One region of the Shewanella sp. GD03713 genome, then DNA from elsewhere that is predicted to be linked to it. Evidence: riboswitches for the same ligand, from Rfam matches in the RefSeq annotation. Region 1 holds a riboswitch; the other holds the start of a gene.
The links. A riboswitch is a leader RNA that binds a small molecule or an ion and turns the genes downstream of it on or off. The one in region 1 is predicted to bind thiamine pyrophosphate.
Positions count from the first base shown of each region.

Region 2: linked by a shared signal. The riboswitch ahead of thiC (phosphomethylpyrimidine synthase ThiC) and the one ahead of N5E87_RS12785 (TonB-dependent receptor) in region 1 are both predicted to bind thiamine pyrophosphate.

Region 1 covers NZ_JAOCIW010000001.1:2,882,101-2,898,318, forward strand. Annotated here, with positions in the region: gene N5E87_RS12745 (M3 family metallopeptidase) at 1-826, shown strand, start outside; gene N5E87_RS12750 (GNAT family N-acetyltransferase) at 924-1,421, opposite strand; gene N5E87_RS12755 (NAD(P)H nitroreductase) at 1,456-2,004, opposite strand; gene N5E87_RS12760 (DoxX family protein) at 2,133-2,726, opposite strand; gene N5E87_RS12765 (DUF6279 family lipoprotein) at 2,777-3,649, opposite strand; gene N5E87_RS12770 (phosphotransferase) at 3,760-5,016, opposite strand; gene pnuC (nicotinamide riboside transporter PnuC) at 5,107-5,772, opposite strand; gene N5E87_RS12780 (YkoF family thiamine/hydroxymethylpyrimidine-binding protein) at 5,841-6,101, opposite strand; gene N5E87_RS12785 (TonB-dependent receptor) at 6,197-8,395, opposite strand; TPP riboswitch at 8,449-8,559, opposite strand; gene N5E87_RS12790 (YcfL family protein) at 8,731-9,123, opposite strand; gene N5E87_RS12795 (PaaI family thioesterase) at 9,237-9,701, opposite strand; gene N5E87_RS12800 (PaaI family thioesterase) at 9,688-10,215, opposite strand; gene hinT (purine nucleoside phosphoramidase) at 10,212-10,568, opposite strand; gene N5E87_RS12810 (PDZ domain-containing protein) at 10,714-12,480, shown strand; gene N5E87_RS12815 (LuxR C-terminal-related transcriptional regulator) at 12,650-13,285, opposite strand; gene N5E87_RS12820 (cytochrome b/b6 domain-containing protein) at 13,581-14,327, shown strand; gene N5E87_RS12825 (cytochrome c3 family protein) at 14,399-14,749, opposite strand; gene htpX (protease HtpX) at 15,074-15,937, opposite strand.
Region 2 covers NZ_JAOCIW010000001.1:2,255,140-2,271,357, forward strand. Annotated here, with positions in the region: gene N5E87_RS10015 (hypothetical protein) at 245-1,411, shown strand; TPP riboswitch at 1,587-1,685, shown strand; gene thiC (phosphomethylpyrimidine synthase ThiC) at 1,844-4,006, shown strand; gene thiE (thiamine phosphate synthase) at 4,009-5,706, shown strand; gene N5E87_RS10030 (HesA/MoeB/ThiF family protein) at 5,703-6,719, shown strand; gene thiS (sulfur carrier protein ThiS) at 6,716-6,919, shown strand; gene N5E87_RS10040 (thiazole synthase) at 6,921-7,685, shown strand; gene thiH (2-iminoacetate synthase ThiH) at 7,682-8,797, shown strand; gene N5E87_RS10050 (chemotaxis protein) at 8,922-9,185, shown strand; gene N5E87_RS10055 (putative metalloprotease CJM1_0395 family protein) at 9,188-11,323, shown strand; gene N5E87_RS10060 (LysR family transcriptional regulator) at 11,500-12,402, opposite strand; gene N5E87_RS10065 (DUF3541 domain-containing protein) at 12,576-13,775, opposite strand; gene N5E87_RS10070 (M3 family metallopeptidase) at 13,702-15,609, opposite strand; gene N5E87_RS10075 (alpha-L-glutamate ligase-like protein) at 15,584-16,218, opposite strand, start outside.

The DNA of each region.
Region 1 (16,218 bases):
GGCCATCTTTATGGGCGACTATTTTACCCGTGATAGCAAACGCGGCGGCGCTTGGATGAACTCGTTCCGCAAGCAATACCATATGAACGGTGTCGATTCAAAACCCATTATTGTCAACGTGTTGAACTACCCTCGTCCTGCGGGTAATGAGCCTGCGTTGCTCACCTTCGATGAAGCCAGCACCCTGTTCCATGAGTTTGGCCATGCGCTGCACGGCATGTTATCCAATGTCGAATATCGCTCACAAGGCGGAACGGCAGTTCCTCGCGACTATGTGGAGTTCCCTTCACAGGTCAACGAAAACTGGATGACTCAGCCTGAAGTGCTCGCGCAATTTGCTAAACACTACAAAACTGGTGAAGTGATCCCGCAGGAACTGGTGAAAAAAATCCAAGCCGCCAGCAAATTCAACCAAGGCTTTGCGACCGTTGAATATATGGCCGCCACTAAGCTCGATTTAGATTGGCACACCCTAACCGATACCACGCCTAAGGATGCCGCCAAGTTTGAGGCTGACTCCTTAGCTGCCATGGGATTGATTAATGAGATCAGCCCACGTTACCGCAGCACTTACTTCTCGCATATCTTCGCGGGCGGTTATTCAGCCGGTTACTACAGCTACCTCTGGTCAGATATTTTAGGTGCCGATGCCTTCGAAGCCTTTAAAGAAAATGGCATTTTCGATAAAGCGACGGCCGATGCCTTCCGTAACAACATCTTATCTAAGGGTGGCAGTGACGACCCTATGCTGATGTATAAAAACTTCCGTGGTAAAGAAGCTGGCATTGAGCCGCTGCTGCGTAGCCGTGGTCTGTTAGCGGAGTAATCGCATCCCTATGGGGAAAAGCGAACAGATAAAAATGGGGAGCTAAGCTCCCCATTTTATTGCGCGTAAACGCACTCACCGCACATAAAACCACTGCTTAGCTAAATAACTCCACCGGCGCATCGTTAGGAGTAAGCTGCAACAGGGTTTCAAACGACATGCCTAATTTATTCAGCAGCGACTTAGAGGCCTGATTATGCGGGCTAACGATCGCGACAATCCGTTCAATCCCTAGGGTTTTACCGAATTCCAGTGAGGCCTTAGCTGCTTCAAACGCATAACCTTTACCCCAATACTGCGGCAAAAAGGCATAGCCTAAGTCCACATCCGCCAGCGTCGGCCGTTTAATCAGGCCACAAATGCCAATCGGAAAACCATTTTCGGCCAGCACCACGGCAAACAAGCCAAAACCATGCTCGCGATAGCTAATCGCGGGTCCATTGGCGATATAGTCCTTGGCATCTTGCAAACTACGCACACCCTTATCACCGATATTGTCGATAAATCCTTGGGTGTTGAGTAAGACCAAAATAAATGACGCATCATCGGGCGTTAACTGCCGCAGCAGCAATCTTGGGGTTTGGGCAACTTGCATACTAAGGACTCCCATTCAGAGGGGATAAACTAGGTTATAGGTAGCGGGCGTACTGGCTGCCATCCTTTTGCGGTTTTTTCGGTGCGGCTACCGCTGGGGTGCCCACATATAAAAAGCCGACGATTTGATCCTCTGGCGCTAAGCCTAATGCCGCATTCACGTTGGCGTCGAAGGCAAAATCCCCAGTGCGCCACACTGCACCTAATCCTAGCGCGAATGCCGCTTGCTGCATCGCCATCGTGGCGCAGCCCGCTGCGATTTGCTGCTCAAGTACTGGCACTTTGGGGTGCTGTTGGGTTTTCGCCACAACGGTAATCACCATAGGAGCGCGCATCGGCATCCCTTTGGCTTTATTGATAAAATCTTCATCGGCACCGCTGGCTTTAGCCGCGTTAACATAGATATCTGCTAAGGTATCTAACCCTTGGCCTGTGGCAATAATAAATTCCCACGGTGCTAAGGCGCCATGATCTGGCACTCGAATCGCCGCATCTAAAATGATTTTAAGCTCATGCTCGTTGGGCGCTGGCGCGGTTAATCTTGGAGTGGATTGGCGGGTGAGTAAAAGTTCGATAGCGTCCAAGTGATTATCCCTGTTCTGAAAAATAGGTGCGTGTAAATTGGCTCAAGCATAGCAAATTGCGGCTAAAGAGGTACAAAAAATCCCACGCAAAGGTGGGATTGAAAGTGTTAAAAGCAAAGTCACTTGGCTTACTTTACGTTATAACGCTTCGCGATAAAGTAATCGAGACTGGTATAACGCCCGCCTCCAAGGCTAAAGAGTGCCAGCAGCATAATAAAATAGGTCGCTGCGAACTCAATACCATTATTTAGCACCACCAAGTTACCCGAGCTGGTCAACCAATCGTAATTGCCGTATTCCTGCAACAGGGATTTGGCCTTATCCAGCTTATCACCCGCCTCAAGCACCCGTTCATTGGCGAGCCATGAACTGCCATCGGCAATCGCCAGCCAACCATTAGGCCAATGCACAGTAAACGCCGCCACCAGCATGGTTATCATCAAAGGGATAGAAATCAGCCGCGTCGCTAAGCCAACGAGTAATAAAAATGCGCCAAAAAACTCAGTGCCCGCCGCCAAGGCAGCCATTAACGTCGGCATAGGCAAACCCAATCCCCAATCGGGATTAGCAAACCAAGCCGCTGTGTCTTCAAAGTGCACGAGTTTGTTATAGCCAGCTTGCATTAGCACTAGCGCGAGATAGAGCCTAAGGGCTAAGGGGGCAAGCCCCTCAGCATAACGGCTCGCATTGAGGAGTTTTTGATAAATATTCACAAGGGACATGGGCAATCTCAACATTAGATGGAGTTGCCCAATAGACCTTGGCTTAGAGATTAATCTTTCGCGACTTTTGCCACTTTTTCGATCCCCTCTTGATTTAATTCACGAAGATCCTGAATAAGCTTATTCAGCTTTTTATAAAAATGCTTGGACTGCTTCGCTGACAGACTAGCATTGATCGTGAGTAACAAGCCACCGAAGGCTTCGGTGTTTTGCCTTAAAATGGCGCGATGTTTTTCCGACTTAAGCTCGTCAGGGCGCGTCATCAGCAGGGTCAATCGTTCGGTCAGCAGCGGAATATCGCTGCGCTGCCCAAGGGCAACCTCAAATTGGCGCAGCCATTCGTGGCGGTAATCGAGCCACATATCTAAGGTCGACAGTCGCTGCTGGTTATATTGATGAATAAGCGTTTTTTGCTCATCCGTTACGCTACCCAGCCAGTCATCAAATTGCTCAATAAGATTCTCATCGGCCTCTTGCTGTAACTGCTCGGGGGTTTTACCGGCAAATTCCTTAATCAATTCCTGCTCGTCTTTTCGCGACTGGGCAAGAATTTGCTTCACCTGTTCATCGGTTAATGATGAGATGATCGGCAACATTTCTGGCAGTGCAAACTCAAATAACCGAAACCAATGCCGTTTGGCGAGTGTGACGTGCTCGGCCCACAATGCGGGAGTTAAGGTATTGGTTTGGATCTGCTGCTCAACTTCGGTTAGCTGCGCCACATAATGGCCGAGTTCTTCGGATTGGTGCCAAAGTACAAACTTGTCGATAAGCCCATCAACGACCTTTTGCTGGTTTTTATCAAGGCTGACATAGTCATCCAGCTCCCAACCTATGGCCCAGTCGAGAAAATGATAACTAAATTTGGTCGAGCAGGCCGTTAAGCCAAACAGCAACACCAGTAACAACACACCTTTTTTCATCAATTTGCATCCGTTCAGCCTTGGTCATCCTATGACACTGAGGTTAATAGAAAGTTTATTTTTTTAACACAACAACCTTAACCAAGCCGTGGCGGTGAGAAACAAAATACTTAGGATGCGTGGCTGATAAGTGGCCAAAAAAGATCGAACCAGTCGAAGTATTCCTGCTGCCGCTCGCCATGGGTGTGCGCCGCCATCAATAATGCCCAATACACGGCAAACACCCAATACATCTCGATGGCAGCGGGTATCGCCTTGATGGCATCCGAGGTTAAGCCGGGGTGTCCTGCCAGATACTGTCGCACTAACAGATGCCGCTGCGCAGGTGTTAATTGGTGCGTGGCGAGCACAACGGCCAGTTCACACAGTGGATGGGAAGCGGTTGTATACTCAAAATCTATGCAATACAACTGGTTATCTTTAAGCAGCAGATTATGGGGATTTAAGTCGCGATGGCAAAACTGCGGTTTGACTAAACAATCGGCTAAGGTTGCCATCCAACCATGGATCTGCCTTTGTATGCTGAGCAATTGCGCCAATCGGCTCTGCCAAGCCTCGCCCTTATCCGCTGCGGCAAAGTCTAACAACTGCGCGTGATATTCCTGCCATTGCTCAGTGATACTGATGTGGTACGGCCCAGTCGCTTGCTCGCGAAGCTGTTGCAGCAATTGCAGTAACAGGCTGTGGGCGCGATTCGGTGTTATGGCTTCCAATACGGCGAGCCGTTCGGACGGATACCAAGCCTGCTTGTCTGCTGCACCCTTGATATCGGCATGAGATTGCAACCAAGCCTCAATATGCGCTTCACCTAGGCAAAAGGTCGCCGCACAGCATTGAGACTCTAGTTCTTTCCAGCTTAATTCATTCGAGCTTAAGTTTGGCCGGCTTAAGTTTGGCAGGCTCAGTTCTTGATAACCTGATGCCATACTTGGCTCGCGTGACACTAGGTTATCAAGTCGATCAATACCACTTGCCGCAATAGGCTCTTCGGTAAGCAGATTTGCCCTGCCCTCAACATCCTCCATCAGCGGCGCAAACTGAGATGCTATAGGAAGGCTTGGGAGAGATTGCGCAAAGATAAACTCGCTTAGGTAATAACGCTGATCGCCACTCACCCACAGCAACTCGGGGGCAAGCTTTGCCTTGGCAAGATGGCGCCAATAGAACAACTCTTGCTCCCGCGAACAAAAGCTGTCGGCGGCATCGGCGTTTTCACGCAAGACATAATGGGCCGTCGGCGTCTCGATATGATAGTTGTGGTTACTTAATCCATCCGCTAACGGCTGGATTTGGCTGATATCAGTAAGGCCTGCCTGTGCTAATACCGCAAGCAGCGTATCCTTGTGCTGTCCAATAATCGGCGGCATTAGCGGCTTACCACAACAATCGTGTTAAATAGCGTATTAGGCATTTGCAGCCCTTGTGTATTGGCCATCATCTATTGATATCTGCCACCGTTAGCCGAGTAGTTTTGCGGCGCTCGACTCCAGATGGGGATTGCGGCTATCGGCAAGGGCAGCGCGCCACAGGAAATAGCCGACAACTGCCAGGCCAACATAGAGCACAAATAATAAGGAGGTCAGCATCAGTCCCTTGCTGAGGTAAAGGTAAATCGATACCAGATCGATAACCACCCAATACAGCCAATTCTCCAATACTTTTTTGGCGACTAAATAGGTTGTCATCACTGCAAAACAAGTGGTCGCCGCATCGAGGTAAGGAAAGGAAGCCTGGGTAAAGGTTGCCATCCCATGCCCAACACCAAGGGAGACAATACCAGTCGCGACAATCAGCTTTAAATGGGTTTTCAGCGGCCAAGTAGTCACTTTCACCCCTTGATGTTTGTCGCCGCCTTGGGTCCAGAGCCAGTATCCATAGAGTGCCATGGCCATATAATAAATATTCAGCACCGACTCCATCAGCAGTGCCACTTTCCAAAACAAGACAGTGTAAATGGCCGTGCTGGTAAATGCCGCCGCCCAGCACCAAACGCTTGCCTTCATGGCCAGTAGCAAATAGGCCATGGCCAATACCACGGCTAAGGCTTCCCATGCGGTCATCACATGGACTTCCCCTAGGGCCGCATTAACACTATTGGCCAGCGTTAACCATAATTCTGTCATTGCCTTACTCTCACTCTATATCGCTTGCTTGAACCACTTAGCTTTAGCGTTCAAGTTAACTCAGGGCGTTACTCGCTGTGGGCTAAATTCAGCTCACCACCAATAAACTTACATACAAACACCGCTTTGCCCCATTTCTCATGGGCGGCTTGCATCTCGGTCGCGAGCATGGCCATCACGTCTTGATAGTCGCCACAGACTTGCGTCGCCATGGCATTGGTAACACGTTGAATCGTGGGGTAATTGTCCAAGCGATGGATAAACCATTTGATCGGATCGAGATAATTTTCATTAAAGGGATACATGCTAATTTCGGCGGTGAGTTTCATCTTCACTCCTTGGGTCAAATGCTAATAATGCAATCGTCAGGCGGTGACGCAATGAGCGAGCACAGCCTGACATCTGATGTATCATTCTTAAGGGATTACATAAACTTAACGCTTAGTGTGACCCCAATTTGGCGTGGATCGCCGTAGCGGATATATTGCTTTTCCGCCCAGCCGTTATCCGGCTCATTGCCAAAATAGAAACCACGCACACCATATTCTTCATCGAACAGGTTGCGGCCCCATAAATATGCCGACCAAGCACTCGCCTCATAACCTAAGCGCGCATTCACAATGGTGTATGGCTCAGAGCGCGAGTCGTTGCTGTCTGAGTAGTAAAACTCACTCTTACCACTCATGTTGACGTTGGCAAACCAACCCGAGTTCGCACGATAGGTGCCGCCTAAGCTGTAGGTTAACTGTGGTGAATGGGCCAAATCGCGGCCAGTTAAATCCACATCGCTACCGTATTTATCTTGGTACTGGTAATCGCCGTACGCCGTCTCTAACCAACCTAGGCTTGAGTAAAACTGGAGATTATCGGTGGCATACCAAGTGGCGTCCAACTCGGCACCGTAGTTGTGTGAGCTACCCGCATTTTCAGTGTAGAGGATAAAGCGTTGTGGCTTGTTAGGATCTTGCTGGGATGCGGCCACTTGCTGATCCTGTCTGTCCATATAGAACAGCGCCAGATTCGTATCGATAAGCCCTTCAAACCAATGGGATTTAAGACCGATTTCGTAGTTGTATAGGGTTTCGGTATCAAACTCTTTTTTATCATTGAGTTCGACTGGCAAGGTCATGTTGAAACCGCCCGCCTTGTAACCGCGCGCCACACGGGCGTACACATTATGGGATTCATTCAGCACTTTGCTCAGCGCAATATGGCCGCCCCACATGGTTTCGCTCGGGTCAAAATTATCATTATTGGTGTCTGAGTAGTGGCTATTGCGACGCTCAACACGCAGCCCCACAGACAAGGCATAATCGGCGCCTAAATCCGTATCCAGCTGACCAAATACGGCGTAATTGGTTGCTTCATATTCAGAATCTAACACCTCATCGGGCCAAGTATTATATTCAGAATACAGTTGGTTATCTTCTTTAAGGCTCATCGCATAAACCCCAAGTAACCAGTCGGTTGAGCCGGCAAAAATACGCCCTTGGTCGGTCGAGCTTAAGCGGAACTCTTGGGATAAGGTCTTACGCTGACCGGTTTTGTCCCAGAAGTAATCGTACTGACAAGGGGCGAGATTGCCCTCATCCTCACATTGCTTGGAGGCCCAATATTCAGGGTTCGCCCAATCGCCATCGTAACTATAATGGTGATCGGTATTGGCAAATGAAGTCAGCGAGGTTAACTCAAACGACTCAGCGCCCGAGTAAGTTGCTTTAAATCCTGCGCCCGTGGTGCGCTGGCTATCGACACCCGGCTGATCCGAAATAGTATGTTTAGGATCGTTGGTTAAGCTCCAGGCATCGTAGCCGTTATCAAAATCGGCATGCAGCAGAGTTAAATCGAGTTGCAGATTGTCGGTGACATACCAGCGTAATTTAGCGCGACCAGTAAATTCATCACGACCATTGGTATCTTCTTTATTTAAATACAGATTATCGCGATAACCGTTTTGTTGATGTTGCTGCAGCGACACGCGGTACAACAATTTACCCGAATCGGTTAACGGCCCTGAGCTAAAACCGCTAAAGGTTTGTAAATCGTCATTGCCTAAAGAGACCTCGGCGCCATGTTCAAACACATCGGTCGGGTCATTACTCTTAAGGTAAATCAAGCCCGCTAACGCATTGGCGCCATAGCGGGTACCCTGCGGGCCGCGTAACACTTCGACCTGCTGCAGATCGTACATACTCGACACCATGCCAATACCAGATAAATCAATATCATCAATGATATAACCCACAGATGAGTTAGGTGCACCTTGATATTGCTCCTGCTCCCCTACGCCACGGATCTGGAAATACTTAGGACGTGAGCTGCCACCCGACCAGTTAAAGTTAGCGATGGAATTCATCACGTCTTCAAAGTGTTGGGCGCTTTCATCTTGGATTTGCTGGGCATCGATAACGGTAATGCTCGATGGCATTTTTTCTAAGCTGGCACTGCGAAAATCTGCAGTCACCACCATGATTTCCATATCATTGCTAGGCTCAGGTTTATCGATAGCATCGGTTTGCGCCCATGCGGCCGTGCTTAACGCAGCCGAAATGGCCAGCGCCAATGGCGCACGCGTTAACGATAAGGAGAAGGTGGAACTCTTGGTAGACTTTTTGTTAGACATAGGACCTCAAATACATGTTTGAGATCCGGCAACGAATAAGCGATTCAGAAGTGTGCTGTTGATTGGCCCATTCCTACGCCGGTATTAGCCGGATCAGGTTCTAAGGGTTCGTCTGATGACATCTCAGTCTGCCACTTTGTTGGCAAACACCCCTTGGCGGCGCTTAGTATACATGACAAGCAGGAAAGAACGACACTTTGAAATGAAAAATGCCAGCATTGCTGGCATTTTTTGGCTTAATGGCCGTTTAATCGATATCGACTAGGTGTTAGCGTAACGAAATACCGCGGTATTCTTTAGCCCACACTCACATTCACACTAACACTCGCAAAACGTTAGTTTGAATAAGTCTCGCGCACATAAACATCGAATTTCGCCACTTGCGCATTTGGGGCCACGGCCGACACTTGCAGCTGTTGTTTGCCGTGTAATTTCACCGATTTCCAACTGGTGGCTTCATCTTCGATGGTAAAGCCGCTGGCGTCGTACCAAGTAAACTTATATTGCACTCGCATATCGCTTGAGGACTTGCTGACGATCAACGCCGAACCTTGGATCAGATCGCCAACGCGGCGCGCCTCAACCCCTTCAACACTGATATCACGGGCGAAGCTGTTGTTATCGACGCGGGTTTCTCCCAGTGAGTTCACCGAAATGCCCGCCGTATTAGTGCAGGCACCGAGTGTCAGTGCTGCAGCCAAGATTACTCCACTGTAAATTGCTTTCATTTTGTTTTCCCTCACTCACAAAAACCTAGGTGCCGAACAACGGATGGGCAATGACACTACGCGACGCCAGCTGAACTTATGCTTAACGTACTCATCTTGCCCCACCCTCGCGATTAATCGATCAAAAAGTGCGCCCTTGCGGTAGCGATCAACTGCTTACGATTGGTTTGCCAACAATTGATATTCACGTTGGCGACCCGTCGCCCCTGACGGGTGATACGACATTCTGCAAAGCTGTCCTTATGCAGGCCTGCTCGCAGGTAATCAATCGAGAAATCAACGACTTTTGGCACTTTTGCCGTTTGCATAAACACCATTAATTGCACTATGGCCGACATTTCCATAAAACCAGCAATCACGCCACCATGAATCGCGGGCAGGATGGGATTACCGATATTGTCGTCCTTAGCGGGGAGTTTGAAAATCAGCTCGTCGCCAAAGCGCTCGACCTTCATGCCAATAAACTTAGCATAAGGAACATGTTCGAGTAGATGACCAAAGTCGTTCAGCTCGGTGGCGCGTTTTACAATTCCCTGCACATCGAGGGTTTTCTGCTCGGTCGGCTTATTTGAGTTCATCAGTCTCTCCTAAGGGCGGCACGGCTTCTCCCATCAAGGCTTGTCTAAAGGCATCGCCCACCATTTCAGGGCTGATACGCATAAAAGAGCCCACCGCATGGGCGATAGGATCATCGATGCTGTCCTGATAGGCGATGGCGCGGGTAAAGGCGATATTAGATGACAACTTATAGCACTCGGCAAAACCATACACCGGCTTATGGGGCTGCGCGGGCTTCATATAATCGACCCGTAAGTCGAGGGTGGGCGAAATCTCTAAGGATTGATATTTTTGAAAAATCGCACTCACCACCGCACTGCCACAGGCCGTGTCCATCAGGGTAGTGATCACCCCGCCGTGGATAACGCCCGTATCGGGATAACCAATTAACTCAGTGCTATAGGGCAACTCAATCAATACATGGTGCTCACTGGCTTCGAGCACGGTTAACCCTAAGCGACGGCACTGGGCGAGCTGATCGACAAATCGCTGCGCCATTTGAGTCAGCGGAAAAAAATCAGGATTTACCTTCATTGACCTTGGCTCAGCATGGGTCCCAATGGCTCTCCGCCAACGAGATGAATATGGATATGGTACACTTCCTGTCCGCCATGTTTGTTGCAGTTCATGATCAAACGATAACCATCTTTGGCAATCCCCGCCTCTGCCGCCAATTTGGCCGCCACTGTCATCATCCGGCCGAGTGCAGGCTCATCCGAGGCTTTCATATCATTTGCAGTTGGGATCAAATGATTCGGCACAATCAGAATATGGGTTGGCGCCTTTGGTGAGATGTCTCTAAATGCGGTCACCAGCTCGTCTTGGTACAGAATGTCGGCGGGAATTTCGCGGCGGATAATTTTGCTGAAAATGGTTTCTTCGGCCATGGGGAGTCCTCCTTGGGTTAATTGGGATAGTATACTAGCAATTCAACGCTTTGTGTCTCCAGATATTTTGCGTTTCATTTGCCTGTTGTGCGCATTTTTGGCAGCATGACGCCCATTAAAACGCATCGGTTTTACAGGATAAATTATGCTCCACTATCACATCATTCCCGTCGATCCCAAGGCGCACTTGTTCGCCGTCACCATGACGGTACAAAAGCCTCACCCTAAGCAAGTTTTTAGCCTGCCCGCGTGGCTTCCCGGCAGTTATATGGTGCGGGATTTTGCCAAGAATATTATCGATCTTAAAGCCACAGGCGATAACGGCGAGCCGCTTAAGCTCACTCAGCTGGATAAACAAACCTGGTCGGTCGAACATCAAAGCACCCAACTCACCTTAACCTATCAAGTATATGCTTGGGACTTGTCGGTACGCACCGCGCACCTCGATATGACCCACGGTTTCTTTAACGGCAGCAGTGTGTTTTTAGCCGCCCACGGCTTTGAGGCAGGTTTACACACAGTAACAATGGCGGCGCCGACCGAGCCAAGCCTAAACGAATGGCGACTCGCTACTAGCATGACACGTCAAAGCGGTGATGAATTTGCCTTTGGTGAGTTTTGCGCGCAAAACTATGACGAACTTATCGATCATCCAGTTGAGATGGGGCTATTCACCCACGCCAGTTTTGAAGCCTGCGGCGTAAGACACGATATCGTACTAAACGGTCGCCACCGCGCTCATATGCCGAGACTCTGCCTAGATTTAAAGGCAATTTGCGAGTATCAAATCAAGCTGTTTGGTACGCCAGCGCCCTTTGAACGTTATCTGTTTATGACAACAGTACTCGACAATGGCTTTGGAGGTTTGGAACATAGGGCATCGACAGCACTCATGTGCTCGCGCAAGGATTTACCGCTATCGATGGATGCGCCGATTAATAATGACTACCGCACCTATTTATCGCTCTGTAGCCATGAATATTTCCACAGCTGGAACGTCAAGCGCATCAAGCCAGAATGCTTCTTACCCTATCAACTTGAGGCGGAAACCTATACGCCGCAGCTGTGGGCCTATGAGGGCATCACCTCCTATTATGATGATTTCCTCACCTATCGCGCAGGCTTAGTCGATGAGCAAAGCTACTTAGATATGCTGAGCGAAACCTTTACCCGGGTATACCGCAGTCAAGGCCGCTTTAAACAAAGCATTAAGGACTCGAGCTTTAACGCTTGGACTAAGTTCTACAAACAGGATGAGAACGCCCAAAACGCCATTATCAGTTATTACACTAAGGGCGCCCTGTTTGCCCTGTATCTGGATTTAACCCTCAGAAGCGAGACTCAAGGAAAATACAACCTCGACGATCTAATGACCATTCTGTGGCAGGAATATGCCCTGCAAAATCGCGGCACCACAGATGAATGTCATCAAAGGATTGTTGAACGCTTATTGGGGCGCGATTGCCAAGATCTCTTCGCCTATTTAGACAATACCGACGATATCCCGCTGGCACCGCTACTGGCCGAGTTTGGCGTTGAATTGACCCAGAGAGCGAGCCAAGGCGCGCAGGATGTCGGCGGTGGCTCGGCCAAAGGGTATGAGATTGCCTTTGGGGCTAAGACGCAAGCCGCACCAATCGGCCTTAAAGTGACCACGGTCGCCCAAGGCAGCCCTGCACATCTTGCGGGCTTAAGCGCCGGAGATATCTTAATTGCGGCGGATAATCTGCAGGTGACAGGTCAATTTGAAGCGCAGCTTCAGCAATATCCACTCGGACAACACTTAACCCTGCATTGGTTTAGACGCGATGAATTGATGACGGGAGAACTGATTATTGCCGAGGCGCCAAAAGATACGGTTGCCTTAAGCATCACAGATAAAGACAAACTGCAGGCTTGGCTAGGTCGCTAATTTTTAATGCATTTATATTTAATGCAATAGTCTTTAATGCACTAGTTTTTAGTGCATTAGTCTTAATCCATAAAGCACAAAAGGGGCAATCGTATCGACGATTGCCCCTTTCTATTTGTTTCTTTGTTTGTGCAATTGAATATTAGCTTAGCGACCCATCAACAATGGGTTACACCACCACATCGTGTAAATAGGTTTGCGCCCACGCGATGGCTTGACCACGGCTCGACACACCAATCTTACGGAAGACACGGTACAAGTGAGTCTTAATGGTGCTTTCACTCACAAACAATTGATTGGCGATATCGAGGTTAGTGCTGCCAGACAGCAGGGCTTGTAACACTTCGCGCTCACGGATAGTTAATGGCTCGGTATCTTCGAACAGTCCAAAGTCATCATTCACCCCGTTCACCAATTGGATAGGGATCACTCTGTGCCCACGCAGGATGTTGGAGAGGCCAAGGCTGATTTCAGTCAGTCCTGCATCCAGATAAAACACCCCTGCCGTAGTCGAGGCTTGCATTAAGAAACGGGCATCAACCTGTTTAGGGAACTGGATATAAACGACTCGCACACTCGGGTGTTCGCGGGCAAGCAAGCGTTGAAATTGATAGGCTTTTTGAAGATCGACGGTGGAAAGGTCAATCACCACCATAGAGGCTTGGTTATCTTTGATTTGATCGCACATCTCGTCTGGGCTGACTTGGGACAGCTTAACGAGAAACTCCTGCGGCCAGCGTCCGGCCAGTAATTCCATCAAAACTTGCGATCTTGACACTACAATCCAATGTAATATTTTGAACATCCTGCTCACTCCCTGTCTGGTTAACGATTATTCATTTTGAGAGGAGAAACATCTCTCAATACCACTTCAACATCCGTTCAATAGACTTCCAAGTCTACCGTGCACACGATATTAGCATTAGATAAAACAGATTCAAAAGACTTACGATAAAAATATTTACCGTACGCAAATCAAAAACTTCTGCAACTTTAGCATTGAGTATTGTCAATCAGAAGGCTGAATCTAAACTGAAAATAATGCGCTATTCATGATTGAAAGGCGTAAGATAAATCAACACAAATAATAAGGAAATATTATGTCCAATCAACCACCAATCCCAGTCGAAATGAAATCATATCGGGTATGGGACAGACCGACCCGCCTGTTTCATTGGATCAATCTGCTCCTCGTGCTCGCCCTACTGATTGTGGGTGGCATGATGATGTTTCGCAGCGACTTAGGCATAACCGAACTCTCCGGCAAAATCGGGCTTAAAACCCTGCATGTCATCATTGGCTATGCTTTTGCGATTAATTTACTTACCCGCATAGTGTGGGGGTTTATGGGCAATAAATACGCCCGCTTTAGCCATATGTTCCCCAATGCCAATAGTAAGGCCGAGTTACAAACCTATAAAGCAGAGCTTGCCGCGGGTAAAAACCCCCAATACCTAGGCCACAATCCTAAGGGGAAATTCGCAGTGCTCGCCATCATGCTCCTATTGGTCACCATAATGGCGACAGGCCTGATTCGCGCCGGCACTGATATTTACTATCCACCGCTCGGCAGCACAGTACAACAGTATTTAGCGGCAGCGAATGTCGACCCGAGTAGTTTAAAACCCTACGATGCCACGGGCGTAGATACCGATAAAGCCAATGCAATCAAGCCCATGAAGGGGCTGGCCGGTGAAGTCCACGTATACGCAGTGTATTTATTAATGCTTCTTATCGTGCTGCATGTGTTTGCGGTGGTCTATACCGAAATCAAACGTCAACCAGGGATCATTTCGGCCATGTTTTCCGGTAAAAAACTGATCCAAGGGCAACCCAAGGACGAGTGAGATAAATCATGTATATAAAAAAACGCCAGCAATTGCTGGCATTTTTTATCAAGCTTATACCGAAGTAGGGATTACTTCTTCAGGATAGAGTCTGGAGTACGACCATCATCATGGCAGCTTTCACAGGTAGGTTTTTGACCTACGTTCATATCATGTGGAGCGTGGCAGTCAGCACAAACTAAGTTGCCATCGTGTGGCTTATGTACTGCGTCCATTTCAGCCAAAGAGCCGTGGCAGCTTTGACATTGTTCAAATTCGAAAGCACCATCAGCAGAAGGCGTACCATCCTTATGACAGCTTTCACAACCACCTGACTCAGCATGGAAGTCTGATAATTTTTGATCCGCGGCAAATGCGGTTGGTGACAGCGCCAGCGCTGCAAGACTTGCCCCGAAAAGCGCACTTAATAGTTTTTTGCTCACAATTGTATCCTCCAATGGCGATTGACAGTGGAAATTCTTGTCAGGGTGACTTCCATCTCGCAACCAATGTAAATAGCACGACTCGATTTAACTTAGCTAAGGATTGAGCAATAAGCAACCCAATCTTAATGCAAAGTAACTTTATCAATATACCAAGGGGTAAAATGTGCGCTGCATCATGTAACCACATGCTTATATAAGAGTTTTACATTGACTTAACCTATCGCTCACAACTAAAAACGGCCCTAGCCTAATCCGTAGAAAAAGAAAAGCCCCAATAAAAAAGGAGACACTAGGTCTCCTTTTTTGATCTTACAGCCTCGATTAACGGGTCTGTAAAGCGGCGATACGCTTCTCTAATGGCGGGTGGCTCATCATCAGCTCTGCCATTGAACGCTTGCCGTTAATACCGAAGGCAGACATTTGCGCAGGCATTGCTGAGCTTTCAGGGCCTTGGCGTAAACGCTCAAGCGCTGCAATCATCTTATGCTTACCCGCTAAACGTGCTGCGCCTTCGTCTGCACGGTATTCACGGATACGTGAGAAGTAAGCCACGATAATCGAGGCCAAGATACCAAACAACATGTCGAGGACAAACACGACCGCCATATAAGCGAACATGCCTAAACCTTCACCTTCTTCGTCGTTGCTCGAGACGAAGTTGTTGATAATGCCCGCAACAACACGCGCAGCAAAGATAACAAAGGTGTTCACCACGCCTTGAATTAAGGTCAGTGTCACCATATCGCCGTTAGCAACGTGGCTCACTTCGTGGGCAAGTACCCCTTCAACTTCATCTTGGCTCATGCCGTACAACAGACCGGTACTCACGGCAACTAATGAGTTGTCTTTACTTGGGCCAGTGGCAAAAGCGTTCATCTCTGGCGATTGGTAAATTGCCACTTCTGGCATTTTAATCCCTGCTTGCTGCGCTTGGCGTGCAACAGTGTCTAACAACCAACGCTCGGTGCTATCACGTGGCGTGGTGATCACTTCACAGCCCATAGTCTTTTTCGCCATCCATTTTGAAATGGCTAAGCTGATGAAGGCTCCGCCGAATCCAAAAATCGCAGCGAACACAAGTAGTCCACCCATAGTAGACGTATTCACGCCCAGAATAGACATCACAATTGAGGCTACCAGCAACACGGCTAGGTTAGTCGCAATCAATAAAAAAATACGCTTCATTTCAGCTCCTTTACGGCAAACACATGCCATTTAACTTTGCTCAAAGACATAATATGTCCAATTAATCGAAATTCAAGGGGTAAAGATAAGAGTTTTTCTACTCGCTAATTTTTCTCTCAATTTAGACATTGCCTTTCATGGCTCGTGAGTCTAGGGACAGTATATTAATCCAAGCTTAAATCTAGGCTCTGTCAGCATTACAGCCAAATTCATGTGTGTTTATCTATGTTTATCGCGATTAAACTTTGTTAACATGCCAGCACATTCCGAGATTTCAGGAT
Region 2 (16,218 bases), 630 kb from region 1:
AGTCTATCAGTTGGTAAATTGGAAAGCCATAATTAGCTTACACGTGTAAGCTAATTTATTTTGAGGTTAACACTATCAACTGAGATTTAGGCGAGCTCTTATCTAGTTGTACAACATTATGGTGCCTATTTACGACCGATTAATGTCAACGCCTTGGAACTTTGTGCGGTGCGCTTTCTCTAATCCCCCGTAGTAATCATGGATTTGTTAAGTACTTTGTCCATAAAGTACTAAGGGATGGATTTTGCCTGTTCGTTCGACTATTACCCCAGAAGATGATCTCAGTTTTGTTGCGCACAGTCGCGTGACAAACGACGATACTGTCGCATTTTCCGCTATGCCTTTTTGTGCTACGGCTTTTAGCGCCCATGCAGAGCCTTTGGGCAATGCTATAAACCTCAATTTGAGTGAGGCTAACCAAAGAGAGAACGATAGCGCATTCCACCCCAATTTAGGCTTCAGTTGGCGAGAGTGGTCGCATTATTTCAATCTTAAGCTATTGCTTTGGGTCATCTTGGGTCATGGTTTACTGCTGTTGTTATTAATTTTTTTATGGCGAACCCAGTCGGAGCAGTTAGGGCTGTCGTTTAGCGAATCTTCAGCCAATGCACGAACTGAAACCAAAGCGTTAAAGGCATATTTTATTTATGCGCCGCCAACGCAAACCGCTCCTGCGGATTCGGCTAAAGATTCTTCTGTGGAAGAGCCTGCGGTTTCTCGCGAGCCAATAACTTCAGCACCTAATAGGGTAAAGCCGATGCCAAAACCCACTGAGCAGATTACAAAACCTCCTGAAGTCAGTGCCCAATTATCAAAAGTAAAAGCATCAAAAGTAACAGAATCAAAAGCACCAGCACCAAGCACATCAGTGCCTAACGCCTCAACACCTAACGCTCCAACACAAAGCCAAACCCAGCTGAGTGCAAAAGAGGCTGTTAAGTCTAGAAAGGCAGAAATCCAATCAAGCTCGGCACAAGCGGTAAGTACAGAGCAGTCAGCGGCAAGTGGGCAAAGCGGCGGCGGGGCGGCTGGTAGCGTGGGATTATTTACCCAGCGCTATTTTGAGCGCCAGCGTGAGCAAGCTTTAGATGATTTAGTGTTAGAGCAAGCAAATCATTACTCTAAACGATCGAATATGTCTGAAATGAGTGCTGAGATGGAGGTGCTGATTGTGCCCAATGCCGACGATTTTAGCGGCCCCACCAGTTTAGATTTAGAACTGGATCCCAATCGAATTGTCCGTAAAGGGGATACCTGCTATCGGGTCGTCAAAGTAGGCACTCAAATTAATCCCTATGCCGAGAATTTAGGTTTCCCCTTCGATTGCAGTGGCAAGAAAATGAACCAAGAAATTGACGATGCCATTAAGGCGCAGCTCGATAAAATGATGGTAAAGCGGCCCAAAGGTTAAATAATAGTAATGATAAATTTTCACTAAAAATAGTTTAAATCAGCGGTTGTAAAACGAATAAAAATTAAAAGCCTTTAAATACATTGTGTTATTCGTTCTTTATTTTTGATTGATAATTCAATTTTTATCCTAAAATTACGCTTGTTTGTTCGCAGCGCTTCTGCCTATACTTTTGCCCATCTTGTCGGAGTGCCTCTTGGCTGAGACCGTTTATTCGGGATCCGTTGAACCTGATCAGGTTAAAACCTGCGAAGGAAACAAGCATAATAACATCCATTAAATCGTATCAGCGGCCACCTTTCGCCCTGTATTAACTCATCGATTTAGTCGTTATTGAGTCCGTAAATCCGCTTTGGGTTTGCACAGCTCAGCTTCAACACTCAAGTCTCCAGACAAGCAACCCCATTTTTATTTGTTAAAGTGAGATTGCTTATGTCCAGTTTAGAATCGTCCTCAGAATCGATTGCCGTTAATGCCCAAGGGCAAACGAGTCGCCGTGCGGCGCGCGCCCAGGCGCAAGCCTTTATCGATACCCTTAAACCATTACAACACCCTAATTCGCAAAAGTTATATCTGCAGGGAAGTCGCGAGGATCTCCGTGTAGGGATGCGGCAAATTCTGCAAACCGATACGCGAATTGGCGGTACTGCTACCGCGCCTATAGTCGAGAAAAATCCTCCCATTCCTGTGTATGACTGCGCCGGTCCTTATTCCGATCCGGCTGCGCAAATAAACGTGCGCCAAGGTTTAGCCAAACTCAGATTACCTTGGATTATCGAGCGCCAAGATACCGAAGTGCTCGATTGTGCTACCTCAGATTTTACCCAGCAACGCCTAAAGGATGATGGACTCGATCATCTGCGTTTCGAAGCCGGCTCAAGTGCGATTGTTCGTCCTCGCCGTGCCTTACCGGGGAAACGCGTGAGCCAATTACACTATGCCCGCCAAGGGATTATTACCCCTGAAATGGAGTATGTGGCGATTCGGGAAAATATGGCGCTCGCCGAGGTGCAAGATGAAATCTTAAACCGCCGCGGCCAAGGTGAATCCTTTGGCGCTGTGATTGGTAAACCGATTACCCCAGAGTTTGTCCGCGATGAAATTGCCCGTGGCCGCGCGATTATTCCGTTAAATATCAATCATCCAGAAGCCGAACCTATGATTATTGGCCGTAACTTTTTAGTGAAAGTGAATGCTAATATCGGTAACTCGGCGGTCACGTCCTCCATCGAGGAGGAAGTGGAAAAGCTAGTATGGTCAACCCGTTGGGGCGCTGACACTGTGATGGACTTGTCCACGGGAAGGTATATCCATGAAACCCGCGAATGGATTATCCGTAACTCGCCAGTGCCGATTGGCACAGTGCCGATTTATCAAGCTCTTGAAAAAGTGAATGGTGTCGCCGAGCACCTGACCTGGGAAGTGTTTCGCGATACCTTGATTGAGCAAGCGGAGCAGGGCGTCGATTACTTTACCATCCACGCGGGCGTGTTATTGCGCTATGTGCCCATGACCGCCAAACGGGTGACTGGCATTGTGTCCCGCGGCGGCTCGATTATGGCCAAATGGTGCTTGAGCCACCATCAAGAAAACTTCCTCTATACCCATTTCCGTGAGATTTGCGAGCTGTGCGTGGCCTACGATGTGTCGCTGTCATTAGGCGATGGTATGCGTCCAGGTTCGATTGCCGATGCCAATGATGAGGCGCAGTTTGCCGAGCTTGAGACCTTAGGCGAGCTGGTCAAAATCGCTTGGGAATACGATGTGCAGACCATTATCGAAGGGCCTGGACATATCCCGATGCAACTTATCAAAGAGAATATGGATAAGCAGCTTATCCACTGCGCCGAGGCGCCGTTTTATACCCTAGGGCCGCAAATTACTGATATTGCGCCGGGTTACGATCACTTCACCTCAGGGATAGGTGCGGCGATGATCGCGTGGTATGGCTGCGCCATGCTCTGCTATGTGACGCCGAAAGAGCACTTAGGTCTACCCAATAAGCAGGATGTCAAACAAGGGCTGATTGCCTACAAGATTGCCGCCCATGCGGCCGATATTGCAAAAGGCCACCCGGGCGCGCAGATCCGCGACAATGCGTTATCCAAGGCGCGCTTTGAATTTCGTTGGGAAGATCAATATAACCTGGGACTCGACCCTGATACCGCCCGAGCCTATCACGATGAATCCCTGCCACAGGAATCGGCCAAGGTTGCGCACTTTTGCTCTATGTGTGGCCCTAAGTTTTGCTCGATGAAGATAACCCAAGATGTGCGCGACTATGCGGCAAGCTTAGCGGCGGGTACGTTGTCAGTGGCTTCGTCAAGCCAAAATGTTGAGAGCGCTGAAGCGCTTGCATCGATAAACCCTGCTCAACAAGGGCAATCAAACACAGAAGCAATCCAGCAGATCAGAGTCAAAACCCAAGATGAATTAGCGGCGGCCATGGCGCAAAAATCGGCCGAGTTTGCGGCCTCGGGCGCCAAACTGTATCTGCCGCTGGGCGATGCTAATACAGCCAATACAGCCAAAGAATCGGCCAAGCAGCAGGATGGGACAGAGCTCAAACCAACAGCACAGGTTGCGGAGGTTTGATAATGACCCCAGCTAAACATATTAGCCAGGTGGCGCCTAAACCTATCGTCTGGACCATTGCCGGTTCAGACAGCGGTGGCGGCGCGGGGATCCAAGCCGACTTAGCCACCATCAAGGATTTGGGCTGCCATGGATGCAGCGTGATCACCACGTTAACGGCCCAAAGTTCGGTGGCGGTGGCGTTAGTTGAGCCTGTGAGTGAGGCAATGTTACTCACACAGCTCTCGACCCTGTTAGCCGATTTACCGCCTCAGGCGATTAAAATTGGCTTACTCGCGAATCAGCAGCAAGTGCACTTAGTTGCCGATTGGTTGGCTGGTTTTAAAACCCAATTTCCGCTCGTCCCCGTTATTCTCGACCCTGTGATGGTTGCAAGCTGTGGGGATGAACTTGGCGATAAGAGCACGGCGAGCAAACCTCTGGATTTTACTCCCTTTAAGGGCTTGATTAGCCTGATTACGCCGAATGTGCAGGAGTTGGCAAGGCTTACTGTCGTTACAGATAAACAAGCGTCAGCAATTCACACAAAAGCAGAGTTCGCCGCTGCGGCAATGCAACTTTCTGTGCAATTAGCTTGCAGCGTATTAGCCAAGGGCGGCGATATTGATTTTGCGGCTCAGGCAAGTGCTGGCATTAATATAAGGGATAGCTTAAGCGATCACAAAAGCGGTATCACAAGTCATCGTATCGCCGCAGATAATCAGCGTTTGGCGGAAGATCTGCTGATTTGTCATCAGGTTACTGGCTGCTCACCGCTTGACGCGAATGGCGGTTTTTGGCTGAGCAGTGTGCGGATAAACACTCGCCACAACCATGGCAGTGGTTGTACTCTGTCTTCGGCCATCGCCTCGGTGTTAGCTTTTGGCTTTGTATTGCAGGATGCAGTTGTGGTAGCAAAAGCCTATGTCAATCAAGGCTTAACTTATGCACAGGGGATTGGCCAAGGCCCTGGGCCACTCGCGCGTACCGCTTGGCCGCACAGCTTAACAGCGTATCCTCACGTCACTGCTTATTCTCAAAACAGCTTGAGTGAATCCAGTGATTTGCAATGCGGCGCGTTTAAGCGCCTTGAACCTGACTTAGGGATTTATCCAGTTGTCGATAACTTACTGTTACTCGAACAGTTATTGGCGGCGGGCGTGAAGACGGTACAGCTCAGGATAAAGTCTAATGCGCTAAAGTCTAATGTGCTGGCGTCGGACGAACTTGAGGCAAAAATCCAAACCGCGATTGCCTTAGGTAAGCATTATGATGCGCAGCTTTTTATCAATGATCATTGGCAGTTAGCGATAAAGCATGGCGCATTTGGGGTCCATCTTGGACAAGAAGATCTGGCGGTAACGGATCTTTACGCCATTCATGCAGTAGGCTTGGCTCTTGGCATCTCGAGCCACGGTTATTTCGAGTTACTGCGTGCCCATCAACATGCGCCATCTTACATCGCCCTTGGGCATATCTTCCCGACGACCACCAAGCAAATGCCATCGGCGCCGCAGGGGTTATGTAAACTCACTCATTATGTTGAGCTGTTAAATGCGCACTATCCCTTAGTGGCAATTGGTGGCATAGGACCTTCGAATCTTGCCCAAGTCAAAGCGACTGGGGTGAGCAATATTGCCGTGGTGCGGGCGATTACCGAAGCAAATGATCCAGTAATGGCCTATGCCGAATTGACTCGGGCTTGGGAGTCAAGCCTATGAGCATGACACAAGAGCAGGCGCAATCCCTTGCCGATAAAGACTTTATTCGTTATTCGCGGCAAATATTTTTACCTGAGGTCGGCGAGGCTGGCCAGTTGCTGCTTAAACAGACTCATGTCCTTATCGTCGGCCTCGGCGGCCTTGGGCAATTGGCGGCGCAGTATTTAGCTTGTGCCGGTATTGGGCGCTTAACGCTTGTCGACGGCGATAGGGTGGAATTGTCCAATCTGCCAAGGCAATTACTCTTTAGTGACGACGATATTGGCCATCACAAAGCCCTCATTGCTAAACAGAAATTGGCCGTGTTAGCGCAAGGTTGTGAGATTGATGCCTTTGCCGAGCATTTGACTCTCGAGTCTGCGAACACTGTATTTTCTGGTCTGTTAGCCCATGGTGAAGAGACGAGGTTAGTGCTTGATTGTACCGATAATCTTGCAGCGCGCCACTGTATCAATCGGCTGTGTATTGATCATGCCTTACCTCTGGTGAGCGCCTCCATTGCCGCTTTCAACGGTCAACTGTTTGCGGTTGATCAACAGCGTTTCCCAATGGGCGGTTGTTATCACTGTATTTTCCCCTCGAATACTCGCGCGCCACAAAATTGTAGCAGCCAAGGTGTGCTTGGCCCCAGTGTCGGCGTGATGGCATCGATGCAGGCGCTGCTAGCAATGCAATTGTTGCTCCTAGCCACGCCGCCAACCTCTGCAACAAAGCAAACAGCCAATCAGACTTTCGAAGAGGCAAGCCATTCAATCGCCTCCACGAGAGCGCTACTTGGGCGATTCTGGCGCTTCGATGCCAAGTTGCTGCAATGGCATTCGGCCGCATTAACCCGTGATCCCGAGTGCGAAGTGTGCGGATTAAAACCGAGTTCATTAAAGCTGAATTCATTAAAACCGAGTGAATTCATGCAACGCCAATCAAGCGAGCGCGTAGAAAAGGCGAATGCTAACACTCAGCATTCGACCGTAACCGTTTCATTCAAATCTGTCCCTAATCGAGGTTTGTTATGATTTTAATTCATCTCAATAATATGCCCCAAACACTGCAACAACCGCTGAGTTTACAAGCCTTGTTAGAAGCACAAAATATTTGCCAACACTCGGTTGCCTTAGTGCTTAATGAGGCTGTTGTGCCAAAACACCGATGGTCATCTATCCAGTGCCAACACGAGGATAAGATTGATGTATTTGCCGTTGTAGCTGGAGGTTAAGATGTTAACGATTGCGGGTGTGGAATTTGAGTCACGATTATTTACGGGCACGGGTAAGTTCAGCTCAAGTCAGCTGATGCTGGAGTCCATTAAGGCGTCTAAATCGCAGTTGGTTACAGTTGCGATGAAAAGAATTGATTTGAAAACAGGAGCCGATGATTTGCTATCGCCACTAAGGCAAGCGGGCGTGCGACTCTTGCCTAATACATCGGGGGCGCGTAATGCGAAGGAAGCGATATTCGCCGCTGAACTGGCGCGGGAAATGCTGGGAACACAATGGGTTAAACTTGAAATTCATCCCGATCCCAAATACCTGATGCCCGATGCAGTCGAGACGTTAGCGGCGGCCAAAACCCTGTGTGAACGTGGGTTTATCGTGATGCCCTACGTGCATGCCGATCCTGTGTTATGTCGCCGCTTAGAAGAGGTTGGCTGCGCTGCCGTGATGCCACTGGCAAGCCCAATTGGCACTAATCAGGGGCTGGTGACTGAGTCTTTTATCAAGATGATTATTGAGCAGGCAAAAGTGCCCGTGGTGATTGATGCGGGAATTGGCGCGCCATCCCATGCGGCCCACGCGATGGAGCTGGGAGCCGATGCCGTTCTGGTTAATACCGCCATCGCGAGTAGTGCTTCGCCCATTGAAATGGCGCAGTGCTTTAAGGATGCAGTAGATTGCGGGCGACGCGCCTTTGAAGCGGGGCTTGGCCGAGTGCAAACCCAGGCTGTCCATACCAGTCCATTAACAGGATTCTTGCAGCAATGAGTTTTGTTGACCAATTTGCCCGCATTGAACGGGATAAGTTATTGCTGGCGTTATATTCCTGCACGGCAGCGGAGGTTGAGCGCGCCCTGATGCAACCCGAGGGTAATCTAGAGAGTTTACTCGCCTTGTTGTCTCCAGCAGCAGAGCCCTATATTGAAGAGATGGCGCAGCGCTCGGCGGCGCTCACTCGGCAACGCTTTGGGGCCAATATTGGACTCTATTTACCCTTATATCTGTCAAATCTGTGTGCCAACGAGTGCGACTATTGCGGCTTTAGCATGAGCAATAAGCTAAAGCGCAAAGTGCTCAATGAGCAGGAAATTGTGGCCGAAATGGCGATTATTAAATCCCGTGGCTTTGACTCTATCTTACTGGTATCGGGTGAGCATGAAACCAAAGTAGGGATGGATTACTTTAAGCGCGTGTTACCCATTGTAAAACAGCAGTTTAGTTATTTAGCCATGGAGGTACAGCCGCTTGATGAGATTGATTATCGCCAGCTTGTCGAGCTAGGACTTGATGCTGTGATGGTGTATCAAGAAACCTATCAAGCGGCGACCTATGCTAAGCATCACACCCGAGGCAATAAGCAGGACTTTGCGTATCGGCTGGCAACGCCCGACCGCGTTGCCAGCGCAGGTGTCGATAAGATTGGCCTAGGCGTGTTATTGGGTTTGGATGACTGGCGACTCGATGCCTTACTGATGGGGCATCATTTGGACTATTTAGAACGGCATTATTGGCGGACTCGCTTTAGTATTTCGTTACCTCGTTTGCGGCCTTGTACCGGCGGCATAACGCCAAAAGTGCATTTAACCGATCTTGGACTGGTACAATTGATCTGTGCCTTCAGGCTTTTTAATCAGCAACTTGATATCAGTTTATCGACACGCGAGGCGCCATCACTTCGGGATAATTTGCTGCCACTTGGGATAACACAAATGAGTGCGGGGAGTTCAACGCAACCTGGCGGTTATCAGGCGCCAGAGAGCCAATTAGATCAGTTTGAGATAAGCGATGAACGTACCGTTGAGCAAGTCATGACTCAGATGCGCCTTCGGGGATTTAATCCGGTTTTTAAGGATTGGGAATCGGCTTGGATTGCGGGTTAAATGGCGTGCGAAGATCCTGCAGAAATGCGCTCGAAAATGCCGCTAGAAGGGGCGATAAATCTGTACTTCGCACTAGAGTTGGTTAATAATTAATCCAGTCATTACCAGATGCAGGAATACTCCTATGCAAATCCAATCTGCTTATGCTTCCGGTCTGCAAGGCTTGCAAACGGCTCAATCAGGGCTCACGCAGGCAACGATTGATGTGGCCAAACCTAGCCCATCGCAAAGTGCTGCGCCGACAGAAACCGCTAAGGCGGTAGATGAACCCGATAAAACTTCGGCGTTACTGGCGGCGAATGAATCATTGCGACAAGGTGAGGCATCGACTGAGGTACTCCAGCGAGAGTCAGAAACCATAGGTTCGATAATTAACATCAAGGTATAGTTATGTCGGTTATGGCGCTGTCAGCACAAATTGGCGCGCCATCCACTTCGTTTTTGGGCGCGGATAAGTCTATTGAGCCAGCAAAAGGCGTTAAACCTCAAGGCGGACAGACTTATCAAGGGGGAAATGGTCAGGCGGTTGCAACGCTCTTTGCTTCAACCACTAACCTAAATGCGCCAAAACTCGAAGCGAGTGGGGCACTTGCACCATCACTAAGCAGCCTCGGGGCTGTGATGGACCAAGCTATGCCAATCAGTACGACACCGCCCGCTTCATTGACGGATGTCAAACCTGCTAGTCCTCCGATTTCATCTCATGTTGATACTGGAGCTGTTCAGAAGGCTTTCACCGCTCTCGGTGGAAATGCCAAGGCACAACTCCATTCTAACGAGACTGTTTCGACTCCGTTAAATACAAGCTTACATGCTTCAACTAGCTTTAGCTTACTCACAGGCCCTCGCTCGATTGGCGGAATGAGGGAAGGGCAAATTGCTGCCATAGCCACACAGCCATCAGTTTCAACCTTGGGGGCATCGGATGTAGGTTTTAGCGCCACGAGTGGTGCTGTTACGCCTTTTTCTCCTCCAGCCCCAAGCCTTGCAGCCACAATTGCTACTACCGATAGCAGTGTTGGCTCCGCGAGTGTGGGGTTAGCCAATATTTTCTCCACATCTACAGCGGTTGCTACGAATATTGGCTCAACCGGGTCTAATAGCATTAATCCAAATGCCTCAAGTGCAGTGGTGACTCCCTTTGCGACTGAATTTTCTGGTGCAGATGCGACAGGCAAAGCGTCACATTCCGGCGCCTCAGCTTTTGCCAATTCAAATGCGCTTCCTGATAGCAATCAATCAAGCGGTGTAAGCGAGCAGTTGAGCCGTGTTTTTAGTAAACCCTCGGGGGAAAGTGGCCAAGTCGGTGCTGGAATTACCCCAAATGCTCAAACGCAACAACAGCAGACTCAAACAGAACAAATTCAAGCTCAAGATGCGCGAGATGAACAAGCCAAGCAGGCAAGGGCACAGGCGGCACAAGAGCAGGAGCAAAAGCAGCAAGCGTTAGCCGAGGTTTTTGCCAAAGCAGAGCAAACTAAACAAGCTCAGCAGACACAGGACGAGCAAACTCGTCAGCAAGACGTAGCGAAGGAGCAAGTTAAACAGGCGCAAGAAAAGGCAATTGAGCAGCAAAAAGCCCAAGTGGACGCATTAAAATCAAGGGACACAGAAGTCAAAGCCCATGAGCATGCCCACGCCAGTGTGGGCGGTCAATATGCCCAAAGCCCCAGTTTCAAATATGAAAAAGGTGCCGATGGTCAGCGTTATGCGACTGACGGTGAGGTGCAAATCGATGTGTCGATAGTACCTGGCGATCCACTGGCGACCATCAATAAGATGAAGCAGGTCTATGCGGCGGCGATGGCACCCGTTGATCCTTCTTCGGCGGATATTCGTGTTGCCGCAGAAGCGCTGCAGAAAATGAATGAGGCCAAGGCGAAACTTGCAGAGGAACGTCAGCAGCAGATAGTTGATCAACCGACAACGGAAACGCTGATTGGCGCCGAGGCACTGATTGAAGGTTTACCACCGCTTAAGGAGCGGCAAATTCAAGTCACAGGCAAGATTGATGCTAATGGCAATATTACTGCGCCCCAAGAGGCACCATCGGCGCCTGTAACAGACGTGATTGATAAGATTAAACAAGCCATTGCGGCGCAGGTTGCATCGAGTAAAACCTCAGATGTAGCAAGTACCTCTGAAGTTGATAAGACAGAGACCATCGAGCCGCCAACGGCGACCTTAGCGTTGGATGAAGCGCCAGAGGTTGCTATGCAGCGGTTGGCGTCGTCTCGTGATAACAAGGGCACATCGAGTCACACCACAAACGGCAGTAATGCTGTGCGTTTCTACGGCTCGGTCGCTGTAACAACGCTGACAAGTAAGGGAAACACTGAAGTTAATCAATCAGGTTCGAATGATGTTTCACTTGAGCCGATAGGTGATTCGTCTAGCTACGAGCCAGGCAGTGTTATGTTCAATGGATTGGCGCTCGAGTCCTCAAGCGGTCAAAATACACGCGGCCTGTTCAATCCTCAAACCTTAGCACTGCACCGTCCACGCTTCTTAGATGTGAATGTCTAGCCTCTCGTTCTCGAAATGCCCGCAAATTTTAACTAACTAGCGTTTGCCTATTAAGGACAATCGCTTAAGCCCGTTCTGTTTGACAAGTTCAGTCGCCATTAAGAGGATAAACCCACAATGATTCCCTGCAGCCTGGTGCTCGTTTTGCCGCACACGGTGGAAGAAGTTGAGCGTGGTTATTCGCTTGTACTCACACCATGATGTTTGAGGAGATAAGAGGCCAGCAGTTTTGAAGCGGGGCCCTGTTGGTCACGATTCGGGATCACAAGGCTTAACATAATCCGCCGTTTCTGACTGCCTTGGAGGTGTAAACGCACTAGTTTGCCTGCGGCTAATTCCTCTTGGATAAGGAAAGATGGGATCCAGCAGAAACCAATACCCTGATTTAAAATGACTTTCGCCTCATGGAAGTTAGATACTGTCCAGCGCTGCTCGGCCTTCAACCAACCGATATCAACATTGGGTTGCAGGCCCGTGTCTTTGATCACCAGTTGCAGGTACTGCGCTAGTAGCTTGTCATCGTCTAAGGTGCCCATTTCTGCCAAGGGGTGGCTCGGGTGGCAAACCAGATGCAGCTCCTGTTCACACAGGGGCTCGGATAAATAGCCCTTCGGTGGAATTCCTGCGCAAATCGCAATATCGACCTTATTTTGAAGGATTAATTCTTGAGTACCTGTGATGACTGAGTCCAACATAATGATCCGAGTGCCGCGGCTATGGGGCAAAAAGTCACTTAGCGCGCACACTAGACTTTCCATCGGATAGACGATTTCGCGAGCAATGGTAAGTGTGGGCTCCCAACCTTGCTCAAGGTTGCTCGCGAGTTGTTCTAACTCATTGACCGCTTGAGTCACATGACGCGAACGGCGCAATAATACTTCGCCCTGTGGTGTCAGGTAAGCTTTGCGGCCTCGAACTTCGAGTAGCTCTATACCGAGCTGGTGTTGCAACTTAGCTACCGCATGATTGAGTGAGGATTGGCTCTTATTGAGCTTTTCTGCCGCCTGCGCATAGCCGCCATAGTCGACGACAGCCTGTAAAATACGCCATTGCTCAAGGGTGGATTTCGCGCGAGTCATGGTTGTCCTCATGTCGTAAACGACAGGTTTCTAAAAAAGCGATAGATTGAGGCTTATAGTGGCGAGCTATGATCGTTTTTTCAATACTATTATCGTGTTAATTGAAAAAGAGGTTATCGCGTTGCAATGCTGCGGCGTGACAACCTCTTATCAGTACGAACTATGGGTATGGGTTAATCGATAACCTTAGGCGTCACGCCCATAGGTAAATACTTTTTCGTCGCGTTAAGTTCGTTAAGATAGGGGCCGGGATAGAGCGTTTCTGGCCAATTAAGTAACATTATCGCAAGCACATTACGATGCTCGCCAAGGGCTAAGTCAGGATTGCCTTTGGGTGAGGGGATAATTTGACTATTAGGGTCGAACGAGTTGGCAATATAAGTCCGAGTTTGAGCCACGACAGTATGGTCTGTCTTGCCCGCTAGCAGAAAACTAATGCCGACTTCGGCAATAATATCGTCGGTCGCATCCTGTAAAATTCGCTCAATGTTGGCGTCAAAGTAATCCAAAATCCATGCAAACTCAGTGGCATCCACCCGATGCTGATAATATTCACTGGCGGCAAAGATAAAATGCGTCATGCCGTAGAGCTTATTACGAAACAGTGCTTTGCTGAGTGTGGCATCCTGCGAATCAGGATAAACCCGAGTAAACGCCGTTTTATAATCCTCTAGATAATCTCCCACACCCAATTGTTTGGCCCAATACACATAGTTAATCAGTTGCGCCGCCCAGGCTTTAATCATTGCGGGATCGGTCAAACCTTGACGTAAGTCGGCCTTTTTGAGGGCTTGGATCATTTGATTATGGCAAGGACCTGTAAAGCCTAACTCATCGATTCGACTGGCAAATCGCAATAGCACATCGGAGTAAAATAAAAACTCAGGAAAGGGCGCGAGGGCTTTTTTACGGGCCTTGGCTCTGGGACCATTGCCCAGTTCGGCGATGGCGTTCTGTGAGGCTTGGCGTACAAACTCAGGGTTATCCATTTGGCAGGCATAAAACGCTTGAGCTTCGGTTACCGCATAAAGATCGACTAACGCCGCGTTAGCATATTGCTCATCGCCCGTCAGGCGATAGAGGCGGATCCCATAATGGCCCTGCACCCGAGGCGGGAGTGTATAGAGATGGGTTTCAAGGTTCTGTTGAATAAGCTGCGCAACGTCGCTTTGGCTTAATTCGGTTTTATCCGCGGCGTTTGGCTTGAGTACCTTTTGTGAGTACTCAAGCCCAGCGTGACTTAAGGGCGAGCTTTGCGTGTTGGCGAAAGCACTCTGTGCGGTAAAGAAGGCTAAACCGCTAAAAAGCGCAATGGGTAGTGTGAGTTTGTGTTTCGGTTGTGGTGTATGGGTGATTTTCAGATCCTGAGACATGGATAATCCTTTGGATAAGCGCAGCGGCATCCACGGGTTCGCCAAGTATGGCGCGCAGTTGCTCGCTCAAGGTGAGTGCGGTCTCATTGACCACGAGGAGATTAAAAAGCCCAAGCTTATCTTGGCAGTCTTGGGTGGATTGATGGACAAGCGTTGCGAGTTTGGCTTGCCACAGGGATTGATAATAACGTGGGCCTTCGTTGGCGATTGCATTGAAACTGTATGGGTAATCAATCGCTTGTGTCCAGTTCGCCCCAAAGCTTTTGCTAAATTCAGCAGGGAGATCCGGATAGCTTTGCTGGTTTAAGGACTGGTAAAAGTTAAGTGCTACCTTAGCGCGAAAGACTTTAAGCTGCGTTGCATAGGTGCTTGCGAGCGTTTCCCTCGGCTGAATATATAGGGTATCAAATTGGGGGAATAGCGTTTGGCGTAATACCTTAGCGAGCCAAAGACTCGGTAATTGATTGGTATCGAGCGTCGGGCCTAAGGTGTTATTAAGGTAAAAATGACTGCCGCGCGCCAGCGAGGTCATTGCATCGGCGAGGGCTTGGGTAAAGCGTTCTATATCTTTGAAATTATTGAGTGTCGCGGGGAGCTCAAGCGCCTGTTGACCAAATTGCTGTCCAATCACATTTTGCCTGAGGGTGTGTTGACTGGCATTCCTAGGTTTATTCACTTTATCTTGAGCGCCGATAGCCAGATACACTTCTCCCAATAATCTATCCATATGGTAAACGCGGAGGATCTGTTGCTGCGCTTGTGCGAGTGCCGTTTGAGAAAGTGCCGTTTGAGTAGCTGTCGAGTCTAGATGCTCGCCAATCACCTCAAAACGTAAACCAAACTCGCTTAAGCTTGTTAAGGCCTTGTCGAGCAGCTCTCGGGTATTGAGGGTGGTGGTTTGCGCACTAGGTAATTGCGATAAGGTACGGCCAAGATCCCAAGGGGTAACTTGAATTGCTTCGGTTTGGCTATCGAGAAACGCTTTAACTAATTCCGGGGTATTGAGTTGTTGATCGCTGAGGCTGTAACTGGCGTAATCGCTAAAACCTGCGTCATTGGCAATGCGTTGGCGAAGCTCGGCAATGCGGTGTAAGGCGACTTGATTATGTTCCCTGGCTCGACCTTGATAGGCTTGCCACAGGGTTTGTCGACATTCGGCATTAGGTTGCTTTAACAAGTAACTCGCGATAGTCCCTGAGAAAGTGCCTGAATTTGCTGTTTCTTCCTCGTTATTGGCTGTATTAATCTCCGCTACTTCATCTGTTAGCTGGCAGTTAGCCGCTTGAATATCCAGTTGAAACTGCTGATTGCCTAAGCCTTGGCGAATGCTAGCCTGCGCCGTGTGCAGCTTGGCTTTATCCATAATGGATAAATGTTGGCGCAATAAAGCCGTTAATTGCTCACCGAGTAAATACTGCTCCTGATTTGGCGCATCATTATTTGCCGCAGTGGCTTGGGTCAGCTCAAACGCCAGTTGGCTAAATTCCGCCTGATTTAGTAAGTCGCTCAAAGTGTCGGCCAAGCGCAACTGACACTGCAGTAAACCTTGGCGCTCATCCCCCGACAGCAGCAAACCTCGGTAGTAGGTGAGTCTGTCGTTGACATTATTCAGCCCTATGGTTTGCTGCTCTAACACTAGGGCCTTATCCGCCAGTGTTAAGCTTTGGCGCTGGTGGGTGCTGGCATAACTGGCGAAGGCGCCAGCCAAATCGATATTGGGTTGGCGCAAACACTGCTCAACCAGCAGCGGCACAGGACTTGGCGCAGCATAGGCTGCACCGAGGGAGGATAAACACCAGCCAAACAGGCTAGCCGTTAAAATGGATTTTTGCATAGGCTACACGTTCTGCAACTGTCATTGAATGGGATGACATGGCTTCGACATGCTTAAGTCTAGGCAAAATGCCTTTTCCATTTGCAATCTGGATCGCCAGTCCCGGGCGTGCATTGAGTTCCAATAACAGCGGGCCTTTAGTCTGATCAAGCACCATATCTGTGCCTAAATAACCCATCTCACACATTTCATATGCGCTCGATGCGGTATGCAGCAAGCTGTCCCAATGGGGGACGACAATATCGGTGAGCTTTTTGCCTGTATCTGGATGAAACTCAATTGGAGAATCAAATTGCACAGCATGTAACCCTTTTCCCGTGGCAATGTCAACGCCCACACCTACGGCGCCTTGGTGCAAATTGGCCTTACCATCGGAGGCGGCGGTGGAGAGCCTGAGCATTCCCATCACCGGAAAACCTTTAAAGACAATCAAGCGGATATCGGGCACGCCTTCATGGCTGTAACCGTCAAACACGGGCTCGAATTCAATCAGTCCCTCGACAATCGCTACATCGGGTTTGCCGCCAAGGGAGAATAAGCCGCTGAGGATATTAGACACGTGTCTATCCAATTCCGATGGGCTGACTTCGTGCCCGCTGGGTTTATAGT